DNA from 4 places in the Kineococcus sp. GCM10028916 genome. Region 1 is predicted to be linked to each of the others. Evidence: riboswitches for the same ligand, from Rfam matches in the RefSeq annotation. Region 1 holds a riboswitch; each other region holds the start of a gene.
What was found. A riboswitch is a leader RNA that binds a small molecule or an ion and turns the genes downstream of it on or off. The one in region 1 is predicted to bind S-adenosylmethionine.
Positions count from the first base shown of each region.

Region 1 (5,565 bases):
CCTCGGTCGCCTCGTCGGCGTCGGAGGTGAACGTGAAGGTCAGGGTGACGTCGGTGATGCCGACGGGCACCTCGCGCGAGACGCCGAGCGTGCCGCGGGCGTCCCAGTGCGCCTCGGCGGTCACCGACGCGTTGCGCAGCTCCACGCCCATGGCGGTGGCCACGCTGCGCAGGGTCACGCCGGCGCAGGCCGCGACGGCCTCGCAGAGCATGTCGGCGGAGCACGCCTCGGTCCCGTCGCCCCCGGCGGCGGGGTGCAGCCCGGCGCGGGTGGTGCCCGCGAACCCGTCGACCGACACGCCGATGGACTGCCCGTCCAGCACCGCCACGGCCTTCGCGGGGACCAGCGCCTTGGCCGGGTCCTCGCGGTAGGCGTCCTTCAACGGCTTCTGCAGGGCCCTCAGTTCGGTCGAATCCACCGGGCGAGCTTAGGCCCCCGCGGGGCCGGCCCCGCAACACCCGCGAAGATGCTGCCGTGAAGTGGACCACTGCCGTCAGCAAGCTCGCCGACGTCGCCCAGGGGTGCGAGCACGCGAACTCGTTGCCCGCCGAGCTGAACCTCTTCCGCGCCGAGGAGGCGTGGGTCTTCGGCGCCCTGCTCGGGCTGCAGCAGGACAGCGAGGACCCGGCGTTCGTCCGGGTCGCCGTCGTCGTCGACCTCCCCGAGGACGAGTGCGCGCTCTTCAGCCGACCGCAGGCCGGTGAGTTCTGGCTCAACGCGTCCGGACTGGCGAAGAGCCCCGTCCAGGTCCTCTTCCGGTCCGCGCAGGCCCCGGTGTGGAACCACCTGGTCGAACGGCCGGTGCGGTTCTGGGCCCGGGAGGAGGGCCTGGACCACGAGGCGCTCCTGCAGCTGCGCAACGGCGACGGCGAGGCACTGCGCCCCGAGGCGCCCACGGACGGGGAACTGCGCGAACGCCTCGACCGCGACCTGCGCGCGAGCCTCGAGGCCCTGCGCCGCACGACCACCGACTACGACGGGAAGCGCTGGGCCCGGGCCAACCACAAGAAGCTCGGCGACGCGCTGGCGGACGTCGCCCTGGGCCTGCTGAGCCTGCAGGACGCCCGCGACGCTCTGGGCGCGAATAGTCTGGACGCGTGAGCGACGAGAAGCTGACGTACCGGCTGCTGACCGGCCCCGACGACCGTTCCTTCTGCGAGAAGGTCACGGCGGCCCTGGCGGAGGGCTACGTGCTGTACGGCAGCCCGTCGGTGACGACGACGGACGGGCGCACCGTCGCCGCGCAGGCCGTCGTCCTCCCCCACGTCCTGATCCGACCCGGTGACGGCGGTGCGGCGTGACCGAACGCCTGCGCTGAGACGCGGGCGGTCCCGCGGCCGGGCTGATCACCGGCGCGCAGGGGCGATTTGACGGGCTCGACGACGGGAACCTACGGTTCCCCCACGGTCATGAGTGACAGCGACAAGCCCTGGCTCGCTGTCCGGCAACCCTCCCCCGCGGCGGGGTGCCCCAGGTGAAGACCAGGCCGGACGACCCCGTCCGGCAAGCGCGGAGCAACGCACGTCGTCGATCACGGGGTGCTGCGAGCCGCGCGCCCGCCGTTCGACCACCGGAGTGCCACCGTGTCCAGCCCCGCCCCCGCCCTGCCCGACAAGCCGAAGCGCCGCGGCCTCCTCATCGGGATCGTCGCCGCCGTCGTCGTCGTGGTCGTGGTGATCGTCGCCGTCGTCCTCGGGACCCGCAATGACGACACCGCGACGACCACCGCCGCCGGTTCCGCCCCGGCCCAGACCGTGAAGATCGGCGTGGCCGACAAGTCGCTGGACTACTGGAAGACGTACGTGGACCTGGCGAAGTCGAAGCTGAACGTGACCGTCGACCTGGTCAACTTCTCCGACTACAGCCTGCCGAACCCGGCGCTGTCGCAGGGCGAGATCGACCTGAACCAGTTCCAGCACATCCAGTACCTGGCGAACTACGACGTCACGGCCGGCGACGACATCCAGCCCATCGGTGGCACCGCCATCTACCCGCTGCCGCTGTACTCGACCACGGCGAAGAGCCCGTCCGAGCTCCCCGAGGGTGCGAAGGTCGCCATCCCGAACGACGACATCAACCAGGCCCGCGGCCTGCTGGTGCTGCAGTCGGCCGGTCTGCTGACCCTCAAGGACGGCGGCAACGCCTTCTCCTCCATCGACGACATCGAGACGAAGAAGGTCGACGTCACCGCCGTCGACGCCTCGCAGACCGCCGGCGCGCTGCAGAGCGGTTCGGTCGCCGCCGCGATCGTCAACGTGAACTACGCGACGAGCGCCAAGCTGCCGGAGACCGACATCATCGCCAAGGACGACCCGTCCGACCCCTCGGCCGCGCCCTACGTCAACATCTTCGCCGCGCGGGCGAAGGACAAGGACAACGAGACCTACCTGAAGCTCGCGGCCCTCTTCCAGGACCCCGCCGTGCAGACGGTGTTCACCAAGGACTACCCGAACGCGGTCGTCTCCGACCGCAGCGCCGCGGACCTGCAGGCCGACCTCGCCACCGTCGAGGCCGACGCGAAGGCCGCGAAGGGCAAGTGAGCGCCCTCGTCACGCTGGAGAACGTCTCCAAGCGCTTCGACCGCCGCGACGGCCAGTCCGTCGCGGCGGTCGACGACGTCTCCCTCGACGTCGAGGAGGGAGAGGTCCTCGCCGTCATCGGCTACTCCGGCGCCGGCAAGTCCACGCTCGTCCGCCTCGTCAACGCCCTCGAACTGCCGACCTCCGGCAGCGTCAGGGTCGGGGGGCAGGACCTGACGAAGCTCTCGCAGGGCGAGCTGCGCAAGGCCCGGTCGAAGATCGGGATGATCTTCCAGCAGTTCAACCTGTTCCGCTCGCGAACGGTCGCCGGGAACGTCGCCTACCCGCTGCGGGTCGCGAAGGTGCCCGCGAAGCAGCGGGACGCCCGCACCGCGGAACTCCTCGACTTCGTCGGTCTCCTCGACCGGGCGCACGCCTACCCGGAACAACTCTCGGGTGGGCAGAAGCAACGCGTCGGCATCGCCCGCGCGCTGGCCACCAGTCCCCCGCTGCTGCTGGCCGACGAGGCCACCAGCGCGCTGGACCCCGAGACCACGACCGAGGTCCTGTCGCTGCTGCGGCGGGTGAACACCGAACTCGGGGTGACGATCATCGTCATCACTCACGAGATGGACGCCGTGCGCCAGATCGCCGACCGCGTCGCCGTCATGGAGAACGGGCGCATCGTCGAGGTCGGGAACGTCTACGACGTCTTCTCCGACCCGCAGACGGCCGCGGCCCAGCGGTTCGTCCGCAGCGCCACCCACGACCGACCCCCGGCCGAGACCCTCGCCCGGCTGCGGACCCACCACCCCGGCCGCCTCGTGAGCGTCCGCATCACCGACGAACCCGGTCTGCAGCAGCGCATCGACTCGGTGTTCCGGAGAACCGGCGCGACCGCGGAACTGGTCTTCGGCGGTGTCTCGGAGATCCGCGAACGCCGGACCGGATCACTGACCTACGAACTCAGCGGCCCCGACGTGGACGGCACGCTCCGCGCTCTCGCCGCCGACGGCGTGCACGCCGAAGAGGAGGTCTGAGGTGGACTTCGACGGTTTCCTCTCCAGCGTCGACGTGTTCCGGACCGCGATCTGGCAGACCCTGTTCATGTCGGTCGTCTCCCTCGTGGTGTCCGGGGTCCTGGGCCTGGCCCTCGGTATCGCGCTGTACGCGACCCGACCGGGCAACCTCTTCGGCAGCCGGCTCGTCTTCGGGGTCCTCGGTTTCGTCGTGAACCTGGTGCGTCCCATCCCGTTCGTCATCTTCCTGGCGGCCATCAGCCCGCTGCAGCGCGAAGTCGTGGGCACGACGATCGGCACCACCGCGGTGACGTTCGCCATCTCCCTGGCGGCCGCGTTCGCGGTCTCCCGCATCGTCGAGCAGAGCCTCGTCGGGGTGGACCCCGGGGTCGTCGAGGCCGCGCGTGCGGTCGGCGCGTCGCGCTCCTCGATCCTGCTGAAGGTCGTGGTGCCGGAAGGCCTCGGGCCCCTCGTGCTCGGGTACACGTTCATCTTCGTCGGGATCGTCGACATGTCGGCGCAGGCCGGCCTCGTGGGCGGGGGCGGGCTGGGCGACTACGCGATCACCTACGGGTCGCAGCGCTACGACAACGGGATCATCTACGTCAGCGTCGCGGCGATCGTGATCATCGTGCAGGTCGGGCAGCTCCTGGGGAACCGGATCGCCCGCGGCGTCATGCGCCGCTAGTCCCCGGCTCCCCGGACCCCCGTCGTGATCGCACGGCGGGGGTCCTCCCGTTCAGGGGCAGACCACCTCGTAGACGTCGGTGTGCATCTCGAACCGTTCGTAGCTCTGGTGGTCGGTGACCTCGCCGTCGGAGTTCAACCGGAACGTCCCGGACCCGGCGTCGATCTCGACGACCTTCCCGGTCGCGGTGACGACGTCCTGCCGCTCGACGTGGACCCCGCTGCGCAGCCCGGCGGCGAAGCCCAGGCGGGCGAGGGGACCGGTGGACTCGGAGACGACGACGTCGGCCAGGCCGTCGTGCGGGTCGGCGCCGGGGACCAGGGGGGCGCCGCCGCCGATGGTGCCGCCGATGCCGATGCCGACCATCAGGACGGGACGCTCCCCCGGCGACACGGTGGTTCCGTCGACGTCGACGCGCAGCCGGAACCCCTTGCCCGCGCTGACCCCGGCCCAGGCCGCACCGACCGGGTAGGCGCCGGCCCGGAGGAAGCGCTTCAGCCGCTGCGCCTTGGCCGTCGCCGACGCCCCGATGCCCGCGTGGACGGTGTTGACGGTGATCCGGTCGTGGGAGTCGACGAGGAGCTCCAGCCCCTTGGGACTCCCCTGGGCGACGACGCGGGCCGCGGCGACCGGGTCCAGCGGCAACCGCAGCGAGCGGGCCAGGTCGTTGCCGGTGCCGAGCGGGACGATGCCCAGCGGCCCCACCGAGCGGGTCGCCCCCGCGTTCCAGAGCAGTTGCAGCGCAGCGTGCAGGGAGCCGTCGCCGCCCAGGAGCACGACCCGGCGTCCGCCCGCCCCGAGCAGGGCGGTGCGCAGGTCGTCCAGGGAGCCCGTGCGGCGGAGCTCCACGTCACCGTGGCGGCGCAGCTCCCGCACGACGGCGTCGACCGCGCCGGCCCGCGCCGATCCCGCCCCCGCGTTGACGACGGCCAGGTACTGGTTCCCACTCACGTCCGCACAACGCACCGGGACGCCGACTCGTGCCGGACGTCCCGGACCTCACAGCGGACGCCAGGTCCCGTCCGCCTCGCGCACCTCGCCGACCCCGTCCCACCGGTAGACGGAGCGGCCGCCGCTGACCACGTGCACGGCGCGCGACATCACGTCGAGCGGGTCCCCGGACCAGACGGCGACGTCGCCGTCGAGACCGGGGGCCAGCGACCCGACACGGTCGTCGATCCCCAGGATCACGGCCGGGTTGAGGGTCAGGGCCCGTAGCGCCTCGTCGGGGTCGAGGCCCTCCTTGACGGCCAGGGTCGCGGAGAGGGCGAGGAACTGGATGGGGACGACGGGGTGGTCGGTGGTCAGTGCGATCCGCAGCCCCGCGCCGGCGAGGATC
Region 1 is NZ_JBHTFM010000018.1:201,303-206,867, reverse strand. It holds gene ACFQ46_RS20045 (OsmC family protein) at 1-418, opposite strand, end outside; gene ACFQ46_RS20040 (hypothetical protein) at 475-1,101, shown strand; gene ACFQ46_RS20035 (DUF1737 domain-containing protein) at 1,098-1,301, shown strand; SAM riboswitch class IV at 1,406-1,516, shown strand; gene ACFQ46_RS20030 (MetQ/NlpA family ABC transporter substrate-binding protein) at 1,584-2,540, shown strand; gene ACFQ46_RS20025 (methionine ABC transporter ATP-binding protein) at 2,537-3,559, shown strand; gene ACFQ46_RS20020 (methionine ABC transporter permease) at 3,561-4,226, shown strand; gene ACFQ46_RS20015 (diacylglycerol/lipid kinase family protein) at 4,278-5,177, opposite strand; gene ACFQ46_RS20010 (amidohydrolase) at 5,226-5,565, opposite strand, start outside.

Region 2 (5,565 bases), on a different contig from region 1:
GCGCGAGGAGCCGTTCGACTCCTCGCCGTCGTCGTCCTGCTCGGTCTCGTCCTCGGGGTCCTCGCTCTGGTCCTCGGAGTCGGTCTCGGGAACGTCCCCGTCGTCCGCACCGGTCTCGCCCGACTCGTCCTCGACGTCACCGTCGACGGGGGTGCGGCTGCGGCGACCGCGGCCACCTCGGCGGCGACGCCGACGCGGCGCACCACCGTCCTCGTCGTCGTCGTGGTCGTCGTCGCCCGCGTCACCCTGGTCATCGATCTGGTCGTCGACCTGGTCGTTCTCGTCACCGGTCCGGTCGAGGACGTCGTCCACCTCGACGTCGGCCTCGCCGTCCTCCTCGCCGTCGAAGGCGAAGGTGTCCTGGTCGCTGACGGGGGGCGGGCCGGCGGGTGCGGAGGCGCGTCGACTGCGACGCACGGGCTCCTCGTCGACGGGGGCCTGGAAGAAGAGGGCGGTGGCGCGGGCGGCCGCGTCGGCGGCACGCTCACCCTCGCTGGGGGCACGTCGTCCCTGGGCGAACCCGGCGGCTCGCAGCAGGACCGGGTCGTCCATGAGGTCGGGGTCCTCCGCCACCGGGGTGACGGGGGCCTCCTCCACCGGGACGTCCTGCGCGAGCGCAGCGGCCTCGACGGGCTCCTCCTCGACGGGGACGGCCGGCACCACGGGCGCGGCCGTCTTGCGGCTGCGGCGACGACGGGCGGGAGCCGCGGCCGGGGCCTCGGTGGGGGCCTGCGCAGCGGTCTCCACGGCGGCCGGTTCGACGGCGGGCTCGGGGGTGGGTTCCGGTGTGACCTCGACCTGGGGGGTCACCTCCGCCACGGGTTCCGCAACAGGCTCGACGACGGGTTCGGCGACAACGGGTTCAGCGGCCACCTCGGCCGGGGTCGCCACCTTGCGGGTCGCCCGACGCGCACGACGACGCGGCGGTGCCTCCGTCTCCACGACAGGCTCGGGTGCCGGCGCCACGACGGGCTCCGGCGCCACAACAGGCTCCGCCGCCACGACAGGCTCGGGCGTCGGTTCCACCACGGCGGGGGTGGCGGGCTCGGCCGCGGCGCTGGTGTCGCCGGACACGTCGACGTGGGCCGGCGGACCGGCGGGTCGACTCGCGGCACGGCGCCTGCGGGGCCGCGTCGTCGCCGGGCCCTCGGCTGCTGCTGCGTCGTTCTCTTCGGGTGTGGTGCTCACGGGTGCTCCGCTCGCCCGCGGCGTCCGCTCCACCGGTGAACCCACGGCCGCGCGAGCGTCCTGGTCGGAATCGCCGGGTGGGTCGTCCCGCACCCGACGGAAGTCCTCTGTGTGCACCGACGGGTTCGCGCTCTTCGCGTGCTCCGCCCGTGCCGCCGGCGGTCGACGTCCGGCGTGTGGCCCGGGGCGCCTGCGAGGTCCTTCCACTGGACCGCGGCGCTCCCCGGAGCCCGCGCGCAGGGCGACGGTCTCGACAGCGGGCCGGGCGCCCGGTGTAGGGAACGCTCGACCACTGTCAGTGTCGCACAGCTCGCCACAACGGGTCCGGGCCGTCCGCGGCAACCGTCGCCAAGGGGGCCGGCGGTCCGCTAGTCTCCGATCAACACCATCCAGAGTGGCCGAGAGACCTGGCTCGACGACGCCACAGCAACCACCGCGCAGCGGCAGGTGCTCCCGCCAGGGGCGATGGAGGAAACAGCGTGATCAGCCGTACCCGCTCGACCCTGACCCGGCGCTTCCACGTCGACTTCTCGCGCACCGCCTCCATGGCGTGTCGCCAGGGCGCTCCGATGCGCCGGGGGACGCCGCGCGCGGTCTGAGCACCGCCGCCGCGTCCCCGCAGCACCTCGCTCGACCTCCTCCCCCGCGCCCTCGCGCACCCCGACGGACGGTCACCGTCCGCCTACCCCCCGGAGCACACCCATGTCCGCGCCCCGTCGCACCCTCCTGCCCGCCAGCACCTCCCGACTCCTCGCGTCCCGCCGGCGGGTCCTCTCCGGGGCCCTCGGCCTCGGCGCGCTCGCCGGCACCGGCACGCTGGCCGCCTGCGGTGACGAGAGCACCTCCTCGGGCCTGAGCGCCGGGAAGGCCGTCGACCTCAAGGGGGCGACGATCAAGCTGATGGTGAACCAGCCGCACGTGCTGGCCTTCACGGACCTGCTCGGCAAGAAGTTCGCGGCGGAGTTCGGCGGGAAGCTCGAGGTCACGGCGATCCCCTACGACCAGCTCACGAGCAAGCAGATCCTGGACGTGCAGGGCGGCGACGGGGAGTTCGACGTCTTCGACTACTTCTACTTCGGCCTCGGCCAGCTCGTCGACGCCGGCGCCCTGGTCGACCTCACGGACTGGATCGGCACGAACACCGACATCGCGACCGACGACTTCCTGCCCTCGATCTACGACCCGTACACCCTGATCGACGGCAAGCGCTACGGCCTGCCCTTCGACGGCGACACCCACGTCCTCTACTACAACACCGAGGTCTTCGAGAAGTACGGCGTCGAACCTCCGAAGACCTGGGACGACTACGACGCGGTCGCCGCGAAGATCACCCAGGACTCCGGCGGCAGCGTCTACGGCGCGATCGTCGAGGGTCAGCAGGTCCCGATGATCCTGGGTTGCTCCTTCATCAACCGCCTCGCCGGCTACGGCGGCACGCTCGTCGGCTCCGACGGCAAGGCCGCGTTCCACGGGGCGGAGGGGCTGGCCGCGCTGCAGCACCTCATCGACGTCTCCCCCGCGGCCCTGCCGACACCGCTGCAGACCGGCTTCGACCAGGCCAACTCCGCCTTCCTCTCCGGTCAGGGCGCGATGCTCGACACCTGGACCGACCTCGGGCTGAAGGCGCAGGACCCGGCCGGCTCGAAGATCGTCGACAAGTGGGGCGTGGTCACGCTCCCCGTGGGCGGGAAGAACACGACCGCGCGCACCGCGCTGGACGCCGGGTTCGGCCTGGGCGTCTCGAGCGCCTCCCAGCAGATCGACAAGTCCGCCGCCTTCGTGAAGTGGGCGACGAACCAGGAGAACAACCTGCTGCTCGCCTCCACCGCGGGTTCCGGGATCGACCCGGCGCGCAAGACCGTCCTGGACTCCACCGACTACGCCACGGCCGCGGGCATCGCGACCGACGTCATCCGCGAGGGTCTCGACGGTGACCCGCTGGCCTGGCCGAGCCAGGCCGGTGCGCCGAAGGCGTTGCAGGACCTCGTCGACCAGTTGGCGCTCGCCATCCAGGGGTCCACGGAACCGCAGGCCGCGCTCGACAAGGCCGCCGAGAGCTGGGAGAAGGAACTCGGATGAGCCAGCTCCTCGACGGGCAGCGGACCGTGCCCGGGCCGCGGCGGGGTCGCCGCGATCCTGCGGCCCGGCGCGCGGTCCCCGGCCGGCACCGGCCGGGGCACGTCTCGACGTGGCTGGCCGCGCCCAGCCTCGCGGGGCTGGCGCTCATGCTCGTCTACCCGACGGTGTTCGTCGTGGCGTTGGCCTGCACGAAGTCGTCGCTGGGCAAACCCCTGCAGCACTTCACGGGTCTCGACAACTTCGTCGACGCCTGGGAGTCGCTGGCGTTCGCGGGCTCGCTGGTCCGTTCCGTGGTCTTCGCCGTCGTGGCCGCCCTGGTCGCGACGGGCCTCGGGATCCTCCTCGCCCTGTTGCTGCACGCGCGGGGAACCCGGTTCGGCGCCGTCGGGACGATCCTCCTGCTGCCCCTGGTCACGCCGCCCGTCATGGTCGGGGTGGCCTGGAAGCTCATGCTCGCCCCGGTCGGGGGCGCGTTCGGCGGGTTGTTCTCGGCGATCGGCTTCCCCGGTGCGAACCCGTTGGGCGACAGCGTGGGGGCCTTCGCCGCGTTGATCGTCATGCACGTCTGGCAGTGGACACCCTTGGTGACCCTGCTGGTGTTCGCGGCCCTGCTGGGGGTTCCCGAGGAACTCCGCGAGGCGGCCTCCCTCGACGGCGCCGGTGCGCTCCGCACGTTCACCTCGGTGGTCTGGCCGGTCGTCGCCCCCAACGTCCTCTCGGTCCTGCTGCTGGAACTCGTCATCGGGTTGAAGGTCTTCGACCTGGTGACCGTGGTGACCCAGGGCGGGCCGGGGGTCTCCACCATCGTCAGCAGCTTCGAGATCTTCCGGACGGGCATGCGCGGCAGCTACGAGATCGGGACGGCCGCCGCCGAGACGCTGGTCTTCGGCCTGGTCGTCGGGGTCCTCACCACCGTGGTGACGCTGGTGCGGGCACGCGCCGTGAAGGCCGACCAGTGACCGGCGCCGTGCTGCGCCGCAGCGGTCTGCGCGTGATCCTCGCGGCCGTCGCGTTCGTGGCGCTGCTGCCGATGCTGTTCATGGTCTCGCTGTCGCTGCGCAGCGTGGACGACATCGCCAACGGCGGCTGGCTGCCGACGAACTTCGTGTGGTCGAACTTCAGCAAGGCCTTCGCGACGGTCCCGCTCTCGACGATGCTCGCGAACTCGTGGGTCGTCGCGATCGGGGCGACGCTGCTCACCTCGATCGTCGCGGTGCCCGCCGCCTACGTGACCGCCCGGGCCGGGGTCCGCGGTGAACGTCTGCAGACGGTGCTGCTGGCCAGCTACTGCGCCCCGCCGATCGTGGCGGTCCTGCCGCTGTACTACCTGCTCAAGCAGACGGACCTGACGAACTCGGCGATCGGGCTGGTCCTGGTCAACGGTCTGGCCAACGTCCCCGTCGCCGTGTGGTTGCTCGACGGTTTCGTACGGCGCATCCCGCTGGAGATCGAGGAGGCCGGCTGGGTCGACGGCCTCTCCACGACGAGGGGTCTGTGGCACCTGGTGCTGCCGTTGCTGGCGCCCGGTCTCGTCGCCGCCCTGCTGATCTGCCTGTTCCTGTCCTACAACGAGTTCCTCTTCGCCGTGTCGTTCTCGCAGAGCACCTCCAGCCAGACCCTGCCGGTCGGGTTGTCGCTGTTCCAGGGTGACCGCACGGTGCAGTTCGGCCAGCAGGCCGCGGCATCGCTCGTCGGGATCCTCCCGATGTACGTGCTCGCGGTGGTGGCACAGAAGTGGCTGGTCGGCGGACTGTCGGCCGGAGCCGTCAAGTGACCGAGTTCGAGGAGACGTCCGTGACCGACCGCAGGATCCACCTGAACGCCTTCGACATGACCTGTGTCGGTCACCAGTCCCCCGGGTTGTGGAGGCACCCGGCCGACGAGTCGTACCGCTTCGACGACATCCGCTACTGGACCGAGCTCGCGAAGCTGCTGGAGCGAGGAAGGTTCGACTCGCTCTTCATCGCCGACGTCCTCGGGATCTACGACGTCTACCAGCAGGGTCCCGAGACGGCGCTGCGCGAGTCGACGCAGGTCCCCGTGGGCGACCCGCTGCTCGCGGTGTCGGCGATGGGTGCGGTCACCGAGCACCTCGGGTTCGGCGTCACCGTCTCGCTGACCTACGAACAGCCGTACTCCTTCGCCCGGAAGATGGCGACGCTGGACCACTACACCAACGGTCGCGTCGGCTGGAACGTCGTGACCAGCTACCTCGAGTCCGCCGCGAAGAACCTCGGCCTCTCCACCCAGATCACCCACGACGACCGCTACGAGCTCGGCGAGGAGTTCATGGAGGTC
Region 2 is NZ_JBHTFM010000016.1:378,944-384,508, forward strand. It holds partial or broken gene ACFQ46_RS15600 (Rne/Rng family ribonuclease) at 1-489, opposite strand, end outside; SAM riboswitch class I at 1,571-1,660, shown strand; gene ACFQ46_RS15605 (ABC transporter substrate-binding protein) at 1,891-3,267, shown strand; gene ACFQ46_RS15610 (carbohydrate ABC transporter permease) at 3,264-4,226, shown strand; gene ACFQ46_RS15615 (carbohydrate ABC transporter permease) at 4,223-5,041, shown strand; gene ACFQ46_RS15620 (LLM class flavin-dependent oxidoreductase) at 5,062-5,565, shown strand, end outside.
Region 2: linked by a shared signal. The riboswitch ahead of ACFQ46_RS15605 (ABC transporter substrate-binding protein) and the one ahead of ACFQ46_RS20030 (MetQ/NlpA family ABC transporter substrate-binding protein) in region 1 are both predicted to bind S-adenosylmethionine.

Region 3 (5,565 bases), on a different contig from region 1:
GGCAGCGCGAACCGCGTCGTGACCCGCTCCGCGAAGCAGACGTGGTCGGGCGGTCCGGCGAGGTCGAACCCCGCCGCCCCGCGCAGGCCGTCGTCGAGGACGAGCACCTCGGCACTGCGCAACGGCCACGGCTCGTGCTCGTTCGCGACCCACCAGGTGCGCCCGCGGTGGGCGACGTGCAGCCCGAACCGGGCGGTCACGAACGCCGCGACCTCGTCCTCCACCCGGTCGGTGCCGAGGCGGACGGCGATCCGGCTGCGCACGCCCGCGCGGGTCCGGCACGTCCAGGCCAGCTCGCGCGCACCGTCACGGACCCGTTCCGCCCGCCGCATCCGCGACCACCGGTACGGCAGCCCGAACGCCGTCTGCGCGCCGAGGACCACCGCGAGCCGGGTCGCGTCCAGGCTGGCGAACACGACCCCGCGCCGGCCCTCGTCGTCCACGGAGTAGAGCCGCACGTTCGTCTCCAGGAACGTCCCCGCGTACGGCACCGCGGGAGCCCGCCCGGGTCCGGCACCGCGCAGCGTGAACGGGATGAGCCCCACGTAGGTGACCCCGTCCAGGACGTCCGGGCGGACCCCGGGCGGCAGGTGCGGCGCGACGACCGCCGGGTCGACCGCCCAGTGCAGGAAGGCGAGGTCGTCCCAGTGCTGGTGCATCATCACCGGCCCCGAGAGGGCCGGGGCGGTGACGGGTGGGAGACGGTCCAGGGTCGGGACGGTGGCGGGCACGGTTCATCGTGCCTGGCCGGGGCGCTCCCGGCACGGCAGCCACTCCTCGTGCGGTCGCGGGTGGTTGCCGTCGCAACTTGCCTTACCCTGGATCCACCATCCAGAGCGGCTGAGAGACCTGGCTCCGCGACGCCGCAGCAACCTCCCCGTCCGCGGGGTGTGGTGCTCACGCCAGGACCGATGGAGGAACCCGTGTCCGTGACGTCCCCGCCGAGCACCGAACCCACCCGCGTGGACGCCGCCGACGTCCGGCTGCGCGGGGTCGGTCGGACCTTCGGCGAGCGCGACGTGCTCGCCCCGCTGGACGTCACCCTCGAGGCCGGGCGCACGGTGGCCCTGCTCGGCGCCTCCGGCAGCGGGAAGTCGACGCTGCTGCGCCTGGTCGCCGGGCTCGACACCCCCACCACCGGCTCGATCGAGGTCGGCGGGGAGCAGGTCCGCGGGGTCCACCCCCGCACCGCCGTCGTCTTCCAGGAACCGCGACTGCTGCCGTGGCGCGACCTCGCCGGGAACGTCGCCTTCGGCCTGCCGCGCGGCACCCCGCGGGCGGAGGGCCGGACGGAGGTCCTGCGCTGGCTGGACGTCGTCGGGCTGGGCGAGTTCGCCGGCCACCGGCCGCGTCGCGTCTCCGGCGGGATGGCCCAGCGGACGGCGCTGGCCCGGGCCCTGGTCCGCCGGCCCGGGGTGCTGCTGCTCGACGAACCCTTCGCGGCCCTCGACGCCCTGACCCGGCTGAAGATGCAGGACCTGCTGGACGAGGTGCAGCGCGAGACCGGTGCCACCGTCCTGCTGGTGACCCACGACGTCGACGAGGCCCTGCACCTGGCCGACCGGGTCCTGGTCCTCGGGCCGTCCCCGGACACGGCCGGCGCGACGGTCGTCCGCGACCTCGCCGTCCCCGCCCGACGCCCCCGCGACCGCGGTGACGCCGCCACCGCGGAACTGCGGGTCGAACTGCTCGACCTGCTCGGCGTGCCCCGCACCGTCTGACGCAAACCCCCCACCACCGCGAAACCCCAGGAGAACCGTGTCCGTCGTGCCCTCGAACCTGCCCACCCGCCGTCTCGCCCTCGGCCTGGCCCTGGGCGGGGTCTCCCTCGCCGCCGTCGGCTGCGTCAAGGGCGAGTCCTCCAGCGGGGGTGCCCCCGCCCCCGCCACCGGTTCCGGGAGCGCCTCGGGCGGGGGGACCGTCCGCCTCGACTACGCGCTCTACAACCCGCTCAGCCTCGTCGTCCGCGAGCAGAAGATCCTCGAGAACGCCGGCCTCACCGTGCAGTGGGAGCAGTCCGCGGGCAGCAACAAGGCCAACGAGTTCCTGCGCAACGACAACCTCGACATCGCCTCCACCGCCGGGTCGGCCGTGCTGCAGGCCCGCACCAACGGTTCCCCGGTCCAGACGATCGACGTGTTCTCCCAGCCGGAGTGGACGGCCCTCGTCGTCGGCAAGGACTCCACGATCACCGACGTGGCCGGGTTGCGCGGCAAGCAGATCGCCGCGACCACCGGCACCGACCCGTACTTCTTCCTGCAGCAGGCCCTGGACCAGGCAGGCCTGTCCGCGAGCGACGTCACGATCACCAACCTGCAGCACGCCGACGGTCGCGCCGCCCTGGAACGCGGCGACGTCGACGCGTGGGCGGGGCTGGACCCCAACATGGCCGGCTCCGAACTGCTCGCCGGGTCGAAGCTGCTGTACCGCAACGTCGACTTCAACACCTACGGGATGCTGAACGCCCGCGAGGCCTTCATCAAGAGCTCGCCCGAGCTGGTGCAGCAGGTCGTCGACGCGTACGCGACCGCCCGCGCGTGGGCCATCGCGAACCCCGCCGACCTCGCCACGCTGTACGCGACCCAGGCGCAGCTGACCCCCGAGGTCGCCGCCCGCGTGCTGGAACGCACGACGCTCGACGTCGACTCCGTCCCCGGCGACGCCCAGCGCACCGTGCTGGCGGGGATCATCCCGCTGATGGCCTCCGCCGGTGACGTCCCCTCGGCGGACGCGGCGACGGAGGCGCTCGACGGGTTGCTGGTGCCCGACTTCGCCGAGAAGGCCACCGTCTCGTGAGCGTGCTGGACACCGAACGCCCCGCACCGGCACGGCGGTCGCGGGGTCCCCGGAACCGCGGGTGGCTGGGCTGGGTCGTTCCCCTGCTGCTGCTGCTCGCGTGGTTCCTCACCACCGGGGCGGGAGTCTTCGAACGCGTCCAGCTGCCGCCGCCGGTCGACGTGCTGAACGCGGCCCGGCAGATGTGGGCGACGGGGCAGTTGCAGCTGAACATCGCGATCAGCGTGCAGCGCGTCCTGCAGGGTTTCGCCGTCGGCGCGGTGGCGGGAGTGGTGCTCGGTGGGTTGACCGGTTCCTCCCGGGTGGTGCACGACCTCCTCGCGCCCACGCTCGGCGCGTTGCGGGCCGTGCCGTCGCTGGCCTGGGTCCCCCTGCTGGGCCTCTGGATCGGGCTCGGGGAAACGCCGAAGATCACACTCGTCGCGATCGGGGCGTTCTTCCCGGTCTACACGACGGTGCTGAACGCCCTCACCCACCTCGACCCCGCCCTGGTCGAGGTGGGCCGCGCCTACGGCCGCCGCGGGGTCGGGCTGTTCCGGGAGGTGCTGCTGCCGGCGACCGCTCCCGCCCTGCTGTCGGGGTTGCGGCTGGGGTTGGCCCAGAGCTGGCTGTTCCTGGTGGCCGCGGAACTCCTGTCCTCCTCGATCGGCCTGGGGTTCCAGCTGACCAACGGCCAGAACACCGGCCGGACCGACCAGATGCTGCTGGCCATCGTCCTGCTCGCGGTGCTGGGCAAGGCGTCCGACGTCGTGCTCGGGCTGGTCGAGGGTCAGGTGAAACGCGCCCGGGGGTGACGGGTTGTCCCCGCCGCTGGCGTCCGCGACAGTGGTCGGCGTGAGCGCGACGGGTGAGAAGGCGACGTTGCTCGACTACCTCGGCCACTACCGCGAGGTCATCGAGCGCAAGTGCGAGGACCTCGACGCGGGGCAGCTCGCGACCCGGTCCGTGCCGCCGAGTTCACTGAGCCTGCTCGGCCTCGTCCGCCACCTGGCCAAGGTGGAACGCGACTGGTTCCCCCGGACCCTGGCCGAGCGTCCCGAGACCCCGCGGCTCTACTGGACCGAGGAGGACCCGGAACTCGCCTTCACCGGTGCGGTGGCCGACGACGCGGTCGTGAGCGAGGCGTTCACCACCTGGCGGCAGGAGGTCGCCGCCGCCGACGCGTGGCTGGCGGAACTGCCCGAAGCCGACCTCCGACGCGAGGTGCCGCACCGCGACGGTCCGGTGAGCGTCCGCGACGTGCTGGTGCACCTGATCGAGGAGTACGCCCGGCACGCCGGGCACGCCGACCTGTTGCGGGAGTGCCTCGACGGACGCACCGGGGAGTAGCGTCACCGCACCTCTGCGGGTGTGGCCCACGCGCGCGTCAGCGAGGGCGTCGCGAGGACGGCGACCGGTCCCGCGAGCACCGTCACGACCCCGAGGACGGGGAACCCGGAGCCGCCCAGGAGGGCTCGCGCGGCAACGAGCACCACGAGAACGGCTGCGCCGCAGATCAGCTGGCGGCTCGTGCGACCCGTTGCGACCACTCCCGTCGACGCCACGACCAGCACGGCGAGCGCCGCGTGCAGTACCGCCGCGGCATCGAGGTCGACGGGATGGAGAACCGTCCCGATGACCAGGACGACGAGCGCCGCGACCCCGGAACGACGCAGGGCGGGCCGGGTCACCGCCGTAGGTACCCCGGTCAGGACCGCGACGAGAACCGGCAACAGACCCAGTCCGACGTCCAGGGCGATCTCGTCCCACGGCCATCCCGCGGGCAACGTCGCCAGGCTCGGGTCGGCAGGCAGCAGCAGACCCCCGGTCAGGGGGAAGCGATCGACCACGCCCGCGAGGTCGAGTCCGACGACGGCACCCACCGCCCACCACCGCCGGCCCGCCAGGGCCAACGCCGTGCCGAGGGCGACCACCGCGACGAACGGGACGAGGAACCCCACTGACTGCCCGATCGAGTCGAGGACCCGGGGCGCCTCAGCGGGCGGGAACCCCGACACCGTCTGCGGGTCGAGCCCTGCGAGGTGGGCGAGTCCGTCCCGGTAGAGCCACCACAGGGAGGCGTGCGTCGAGATCGACAGCGCCACGAGCGACGCGACCGAGACCGCCGCAGCCGCCGACACCGTCAGGACCGGTCCGCGTCGACTCACCGTTCTGAGATCGGCCTCACGGACAGCCGGGTTGAGCCTCGATCAGGCCTGGGTGGCGCGGCGTCCGACCCACCAGGTCGTCCCCCAGATCCCGGCCAGGGCGAGCAGCCCGACGCCGAGGACGCCGGCCAGCCACCACGTGTGCCGCACGATCGAGACCACGAACACAGCCACGATCGCGACGAAGAGGACCGTGGTCGCCGCGGTCGGGCGCTTCAGGCGGTGCAGGAGCAACTGCCCGGCGAACCCGACGAGGAAGATCCCCGGCGCGAGCGCACGCCCCCACTCCCGGTCTGCGACCGAGATGGCCGTCTGGACCGCGAAGACGGCGATCAGCACCCACTCCGACCAGCGTGCCTTCCGTGGTGTCGTCACCACCCCACGCTATCGATCACATCCGCAGCCGGTGGTAGGCCGCTTCATGGACGTCAGCGGCCGGCGGTGATGAAGTCGGCGAGCGCGGTGGCGACGGCGTCAGGCTGTTCGTCGGGGATGAAGTGTCCGGCGCCGGGCACGACGACGCCGGTGGTGTTCTCGGCCCACGGACGCAGGGACGCAGCCATGTCGGGGATGGAACCGTGGCTGCTGGAGATCCCGAGGACGGGCACCGTCAGGTGCTGCC
Region 3 is NZ_JBHTFM010000003.1:624,886-630,450, reverse strand. It holds gene ACFQ46_RS05550 (YqjF family protein) at 1-731, opposite strand, end outside; SAM riboswitch class I at 825-918, shown strand; gene ACFQ46_RS05545 (ABC transporter ATP-binding protein) at 912-1,721, shown strand; gene ACFQ46_RS05540 (aliphatic sulfonate ABC transporter substrate-binding protein) at 1,768-2,796, shown strand; gene ACFQ46_RS05535 (ABC transporter permease) at 2,793-3,590, shown strand; gene ACFQ46_RS05530 (DinB family protein) at 3,631-4,125, shown strand; gene ACFQ46_RS05525 (hypothetical protein) at 4,128-4,943, opposite strand; gene ACFQ46_RS05520 (hypothetical protein) at 4,986-5,318, opposite strand; gene ACFQ46_RS05515 (alpha/beta fold hydrolase) at 5,372-5,565, opposite strand, start outside.
Region 3: linked by a shared signal. The riboswitch ahead of ACFQ46_RS05545 (ABC transporter ATP-binding protein) and the one ahead of ACFQ46_RS20030 (MetQ/NlpA family ABC transporter substrate-binding protein) in region 1 are both predicted to bind S-adenosylmethionine.

Region 4 (5,565 bases), on a different contig from region 1:
GGTCGTCGAGCACGGGGAGGTCCACCGTCCGGGCCACGGCGGGGGTGGACGTCGTCGCGATCCAGCCGGCGCGGCCGGCGCTGGAGTGGTCCAGCGACGCGATCTGCGCCGCCACGTGGAACGGTTCGGAGTAGGTGGTCGCGGCGACCGGTAGCAGACCGATCGTGTCGGTGGTCCCGGCGAGGAAGGCCGCCCGCTGCACCGCGTCCAGGTGCCCGCGGGGATTGCGGGGATCCGGCAGCGTGGAGTCCTCGAAGGTGAGTCCCGTGAGGCCCTGGGCCTGCGCGGTGACGGCGAACTCCTTCAGCCGCGCGGGGGAGAACACGGCGTCGGGGGAGACCCGGGAGCGACGCCAGGCCGCGGGGTGCCACCCGCCGCCGTCGACGTCGAGGAACACGTGGAAGGGGGTCGGCATGGAAATCTCCTGAGTGGTGGGTACGGCAGCCGTCGTCTGTGTCACAGTGCTCTCCACCGATCGACGAGGAGGCGACCATGCGTGACCGGGTACGAGAACTGTTGGCGCACTGGGTGTCGTCGATCGTGGCCGGACTGGCCATCGCGGGGCAGGGGCAGTGGGGGTACGCCTGGTCGCCGCTCGACGACGAGCCGGCCCCCGGCGAGCTGAGCTGGCCGCAGTTCGAGGGGGAGCTGCGCGCGCTCTTCGCCGAGGCCGAACGTGGCGGGATCGGCGACGGGTCCCGGCCCAGCAGCGAGCCGATGCCCTGACGTCCCGCCCCGTCGACCGGGGTGGATGTCGACCGGGGTGGATCAGGTCTGAGCCGGTTCGCCCACGGTCAGCCCCGCGGCCTTCCAGGCCGGGAACCCGCCGTCGACCTGCACGACGTCGGTGAAGCCGGCCGCCAGCAGTTCGGCGGTGACGGGGCCGGAGCCCGCGGGAGAACCGCAGATCACGACGATCTCCTGGTCCTTCCCGGTGAGTTCCGCCAGCGCGGTGTCGGAACCGAGGGCGAACTTCTCCGCCACCTCGGTCTTGGCCACGACGACGGCCTGCGGCAGGTCGCCGGCGGCGGCCCGCCCGGCGTCGCTGCGGACGTCGACGAACAGCGCACCGGCGGCGACGGCGCGTCCGGCGGTCTCGGCGTCGACGAGCGGTGCCTGGGGTGCTGCGGTGGTGTCGCTCACGTCGTGTCTCCTCGGTTCGTGCGGTCGGCCCCGGCGATCGCGCGAGGCCGTCGTCCCTGCGGGCTGAGGCGTCGGGGACGAGGTCACCCCAGGTCCGCGCCGGCGCCGGGCGCGGGCAGGAAGGACGCGGGTTCCGGGCGAGCGTCGGTCGTGGGACCCCAGTGCCCCTCGACGATCCCGTACTCGAGCTCCGGCCCGGCACCGACGAACTGCTCGACCGCGGCCAGCAGCCGTTCGACCTCGGCCGATCCCGTCCCGACCCCGGTGGAGACCCTCAGCCCGCCGTCGGCCAGACCGAGGGAGTCGGCGAACCGGTGGGCGCAGAACCGTCCGTCGCGCACACCGATCCCGTGCTCGGCCGAGAGGAAGGCCGCGACCTCGGAGACCGAGCGACCGGGGACGGTGAAGGTCACGACCCCCACGGCGTCGTCGGGGTGCGGGCGCACGACCTCGACGCCCGTCAGGGCCGTCAGCCCGCCGACGAGCCGTTCGCGCAACGCCTCCTCGTGCGCCTCGAGCGCTCCGGGGGCCAGCGTCGCGAGCGTGCTGCAGGCCTGGGCGAGGGCGACGGCGCCGAGCACGTTCGGGGAACCCGCCTCGTGGCGGTCGGGCCCGGTGGCCCACCGCACCGCGTCGTGGCGCACGTCGAGGGTGGCGCCCCCACCCGCGAGGTAGGGATCGGCGGCGTCGAGCCAGTCGCGACGACCGACGAGCGCGCCCGCCCCGTAGGGGGCGTAGAGCTTGTGCCCGGACAGCGCGATCCAGTCGATCCCGTCGCGACCGAGGTCCACCCTGCGGTGGGGGAGCAGCTGCGCCCCGTCGACGGCGATGCGGGCGCCGGCCGCGTGCGCGGCCCGGGCCAGCCGGCGCAGCGGCAGGACCTCACCGGTCACGTTGGAGGCACCGGCGACGGCCAGCAGCGCGTACCCGCCGCGGGCGAGCTCGGCCTCCAGCAGCGTCGCGGTCTCCTCCGCGTCCGACCCGCCGCGCAGGACCGTGGTCAGGGCTGAGCGCTGCCAGGACAACAGGTTCGCGTGGTGCTCGACGTCGGCCACCAGGACCCTGGAGCCCTGCGGGACGGCCCGGGCGAGCAGGTCGAGCGCGTCGGTCGTGCTCCGGGTGAAGACGACGACGTCGTCGGGGCGCGCCCCCAGGAAGGTCCCGACCTCGGCCCGGGCCTGCTCGAACAGGGCGGTGGAGACGCGCGAGAGGTACCCGGCGCCGCGGTGGACGCTGGCGTAGTGGGGGAGGACCTGGGCGACGCGGGTGGCGACCGAGACGAGGGCGGGCGCGCTCGCGGCGTTGTCCAGGTTCGCGTAGGTGGTCGACCCGCCCTGGGCGAGCGGGACGCGGGTGTCCCTGCCGACCACGGGCAGCAGCGGCGCGACGGGCGCCGGGCATCGGAGGGGGGAGAGGGTGCTGAGCGTCACGAGAGTCTCCTGGAGGAACTGGACCCTGCCGGGAGGACCGGGATCACCCCGGCGAGGTCCGCGCTTGCCGGCGCCACTGCGGCGTCGACCAGGTCGTCACCCGGGGCACCCCGCCGCGGAGGGAGGGTTGCCGGCCAGCGAGCCGGGGCTTGTCGCTGGCGCTCATGACCTGCGGTGAGGTTGCCACGTCGGACCCCGCTGAGCAAGATCGGCGTGTCGCGAACCCGTCGGAACTCCCTCCAGAACCCCACGTGTCGGGTGGTTCCCCCGTTCGGGGGAACCCCGGAACAGCACTTGTGGATCGCATCGACCCCGGTCTACATTCGGTGAACACCATCCAGAGCGGCCGAGAGTCCTGGCTCGACGACGCCGCAGCAACCCCCCGAGCCCGGGCGAGGGTGCTAAAGCCAGGCCGATGGAGTTCGTGATGCGCCCCACCGATGTCCCTGACGCGTACCCGGTTCCGGACCGGGGCCGGCCGCGATGACGCTGGCTCCCCTCGTCGCCGCCGCGACCGGGAGGCCCACCGTCAGTTTCGAACTCTTCCCGCCCCGTTCCGAGAACGGGCGGGAGTCGCTGTGGCGCAGGCTCTCCGATCTCCTCGACACGCACCCCGACTTCGTCTCGGTCACCTTCGGGGCGGCCGGCGCGACGAAGGGACCGAGTCGGGAGCTGCTGGCCCACGTCCTGGGTTCGACGGCCGTGCCGGCGATGGCCCACCTGACGTGCGTGGGGTCCTCGCGACGTGAGGTCGTGGAAATCGCCGGCGAGTTCCTCGACGCCGGCGTCCGCAACGTCCTCGCGCTGCGGGGCGACCCGCCGGTCGGGAGCACGGACTGGACCCCGCACCCCGACGGTCTGGCGACCGCGCGGGACCTGGTCGAACTGCTCCAGGTCGCCGACCGGCGGCGCTCCGCGCTGCGGGGCGGTCGCGTCCCCGTCGACGAGGGTCCCCTGACCCTCGCCGTGGCGGCCTTCCCCCGCGGTCGCGACGCGGAACTGGCGGCCCTGCGCGCCAAGCAGGACGCCGGTGCGCACTTCGCGATCTGCCAGGTGACGTTCTCGGCCGACGAGTACGCCACCTTCGTGCGCCGGGCGCGCGCCGCCGGGGTGAGCATCCCGCTGCTGCCGGGCATCGCCGTGACGGACGACGCCCGCCGGCTGCAGCGCATCGGCGACCTGGCCGGCGTCCCGGCCCCGGAGCAGCTGCTCGCGGCGCTCGACACCGACGACACCGCCCAGCGCCGCCGGGCGTCGACCGCGTTCTCGTCGGGACTCGCGGCGGGACTGCTCGACGCCGGTGCCCCCGGACTGCACCTCTACACGTTCAACGCGGCGGAACCCGCGCTCGACCTGCTCGACCACCTGAACCTGCCCCGATCCACCCAGAGCCGCATCGCTGCGGTAGGAGGTCCCACCCCGTGAGCACCGAGAACTTCCCCACCTGGACCGCCACCGTCCTCGGCTACCCGCGCATCGGCGCCGACCGCGAGGCCAAGAAGGCCCTCGAGGCCCTGTGGGCCGGTCGCGCCGACCTCGCCACCACCGAGGCCGCCCTGGCCGGGGTCCGTGCCGCCACGGTCCGCCGCCTGAACGCCCTCGGCCTGCCGGCGCACGACGCGTCGATCCCGTCCGCGTTCTCGGCCTACGACCAGGTGCTCGACGCCGCCGTCGCCCTCGGCGCCGTACCGCCGCGCTTCGCCGACGTCGTGGGCGAGGACGGCCGCGTCGACCTCGTGGGGTACTCCACGATCGCCCGCGGTCGCGGTGCGGACGCCCCGCTGGAGATGACGAAGTGGTTCGACACCAACTACCACTACCTCGTCCCCGAGATCTCCCCGTCGACGACCTTCCGGTTCGCCGACGACCGCGGGGTGCGGGAGTTCGCCGAGGCGCTCTCCGACGGGTTCCTGACCCGTCCCGTCGTGGTCGGCCCGGTGACGTTCCTGCTGCTGGCCAAGGCGGCCGACGACGCCCCGGAGGGTTTCGCCCCGATCTCCCGGCTCGACGACCTGCTGGCCGCCTACGAGGAACTGCTGACCGCCTACGCGGCAGCGGGTGCGGAGTGGGTGCAGCTGGACGAACCGGCGCTGGTCAGCGACTCCGCGACGAACGGCGTCGAGGGTCTCGCCGACCTCGTCCGTCGCGCCTACGACCGCCTCGCGGCGCTCGAGGGCCGTCCGCGCCTGCTGGTCGCGACGCCCTACGGCGACCCGGGTGACCTCCTGGAACCCCTGGCCGCCACGGCGGTCGAGGGTCTGGCCCTCGACCTCGTCCGGGGCGCGACGCCGGCGCGTCCGGAACTGCTGCACGGCAAGACGGTCGTCGGCGGGGTCGTGGACGGGCACAACGTCTGGCGGGTCGACCTCGTCGAGGCGCTGGCCCGGCTGCGGACCCTCGAGGGTTCCGCCGCCCACGTCGTCGCGGGGACGTCCACCTCGCTGCTGCACGTCCCGCACGACGTGACCCGCGAGACCACCCTCGACGAGCGCCTGCGCGGCTGGCTCGCCTTCGCCGACCAGAAGGTCGCCGAGGTCGTCGTCCTGGGCAAGGCGCTGGGGGACGCCGCGGCGGTGCAGGAAGAACTGACCGCGTCGGCGCAGGCCCGGGCCGACCGACTCGGCGCCCCCGGCGTGGTCCGTCCCGAGGTGCGCGACCGGCTCGCGGCGCTCACCCCGGAGGCCTTCGGGCGCAGCGACTACGCCGTGCGCCGCCTCGCCCAGGAACAGGCACTGGGTCTGCCGGCGCTGCCGACGACGACCATCGGCTCGTTCCCGCAGACGAACGAGATCCGCAGGGCCCGGGCCGCCTGGACGCGGGGGGACCTCGCGACGGCCGCCTACGAGGAGTTCCTCAAGGCGGAGATCGACCGCGTCGTGGACCTGCAGGAGGAACTGGGCCTCGACGTCGTCGTGCACGGGGAACCCGAGCGCAACGACATGGTCCAGTACTTCGCCGAGCAGCTCGACGGGTTCGCCGTCACCGCCCACGG
Region 4 is NZ_JBHTFM010000006.1:444,307-449,871, reverse strand. It holds gene ACFQ46_RS09300 (LLM class flavin-dependent oxidoreductase) at 1-415, opposite strand, end outside; gene ACFQ46_RS09295 (hypothetical protein) at 493-726, shown strand; gene ACFQ46_RS09290 (rhodanese-like domain-containing protein) at 769-1,143, opposite strand; gene ACFQ46_RS09285 (aminotransferase class V-fold PLP-dependent enzyme) at 1,227-2,573, opposite strand; SAM riboswitch class IV at 2,629-2,743, opposite strand; SAM riboswitch class I at 2,904-2,995, shown strand; gene ACFQ46_RS09280 (methylenetetrahydrofolate reductase) at 3,057-3,998, shown strand; gene metE (5-methyltetrahydropteroyltriglutamate--homocysteine S-methyltransferase) at 3,995-5,565, shown strand, end outside.
Region 4: linked by a shared signal. The riboswitch ahead of ACFQ46_RS09280 (methylenetetrahydrofolate reductase) and the one ahead of ACFQ46_RS20030 (MetQ/NlpA family ABC transporter substrate-binding protein) in region 1 are both predicted to bind S-adenosylmethionine.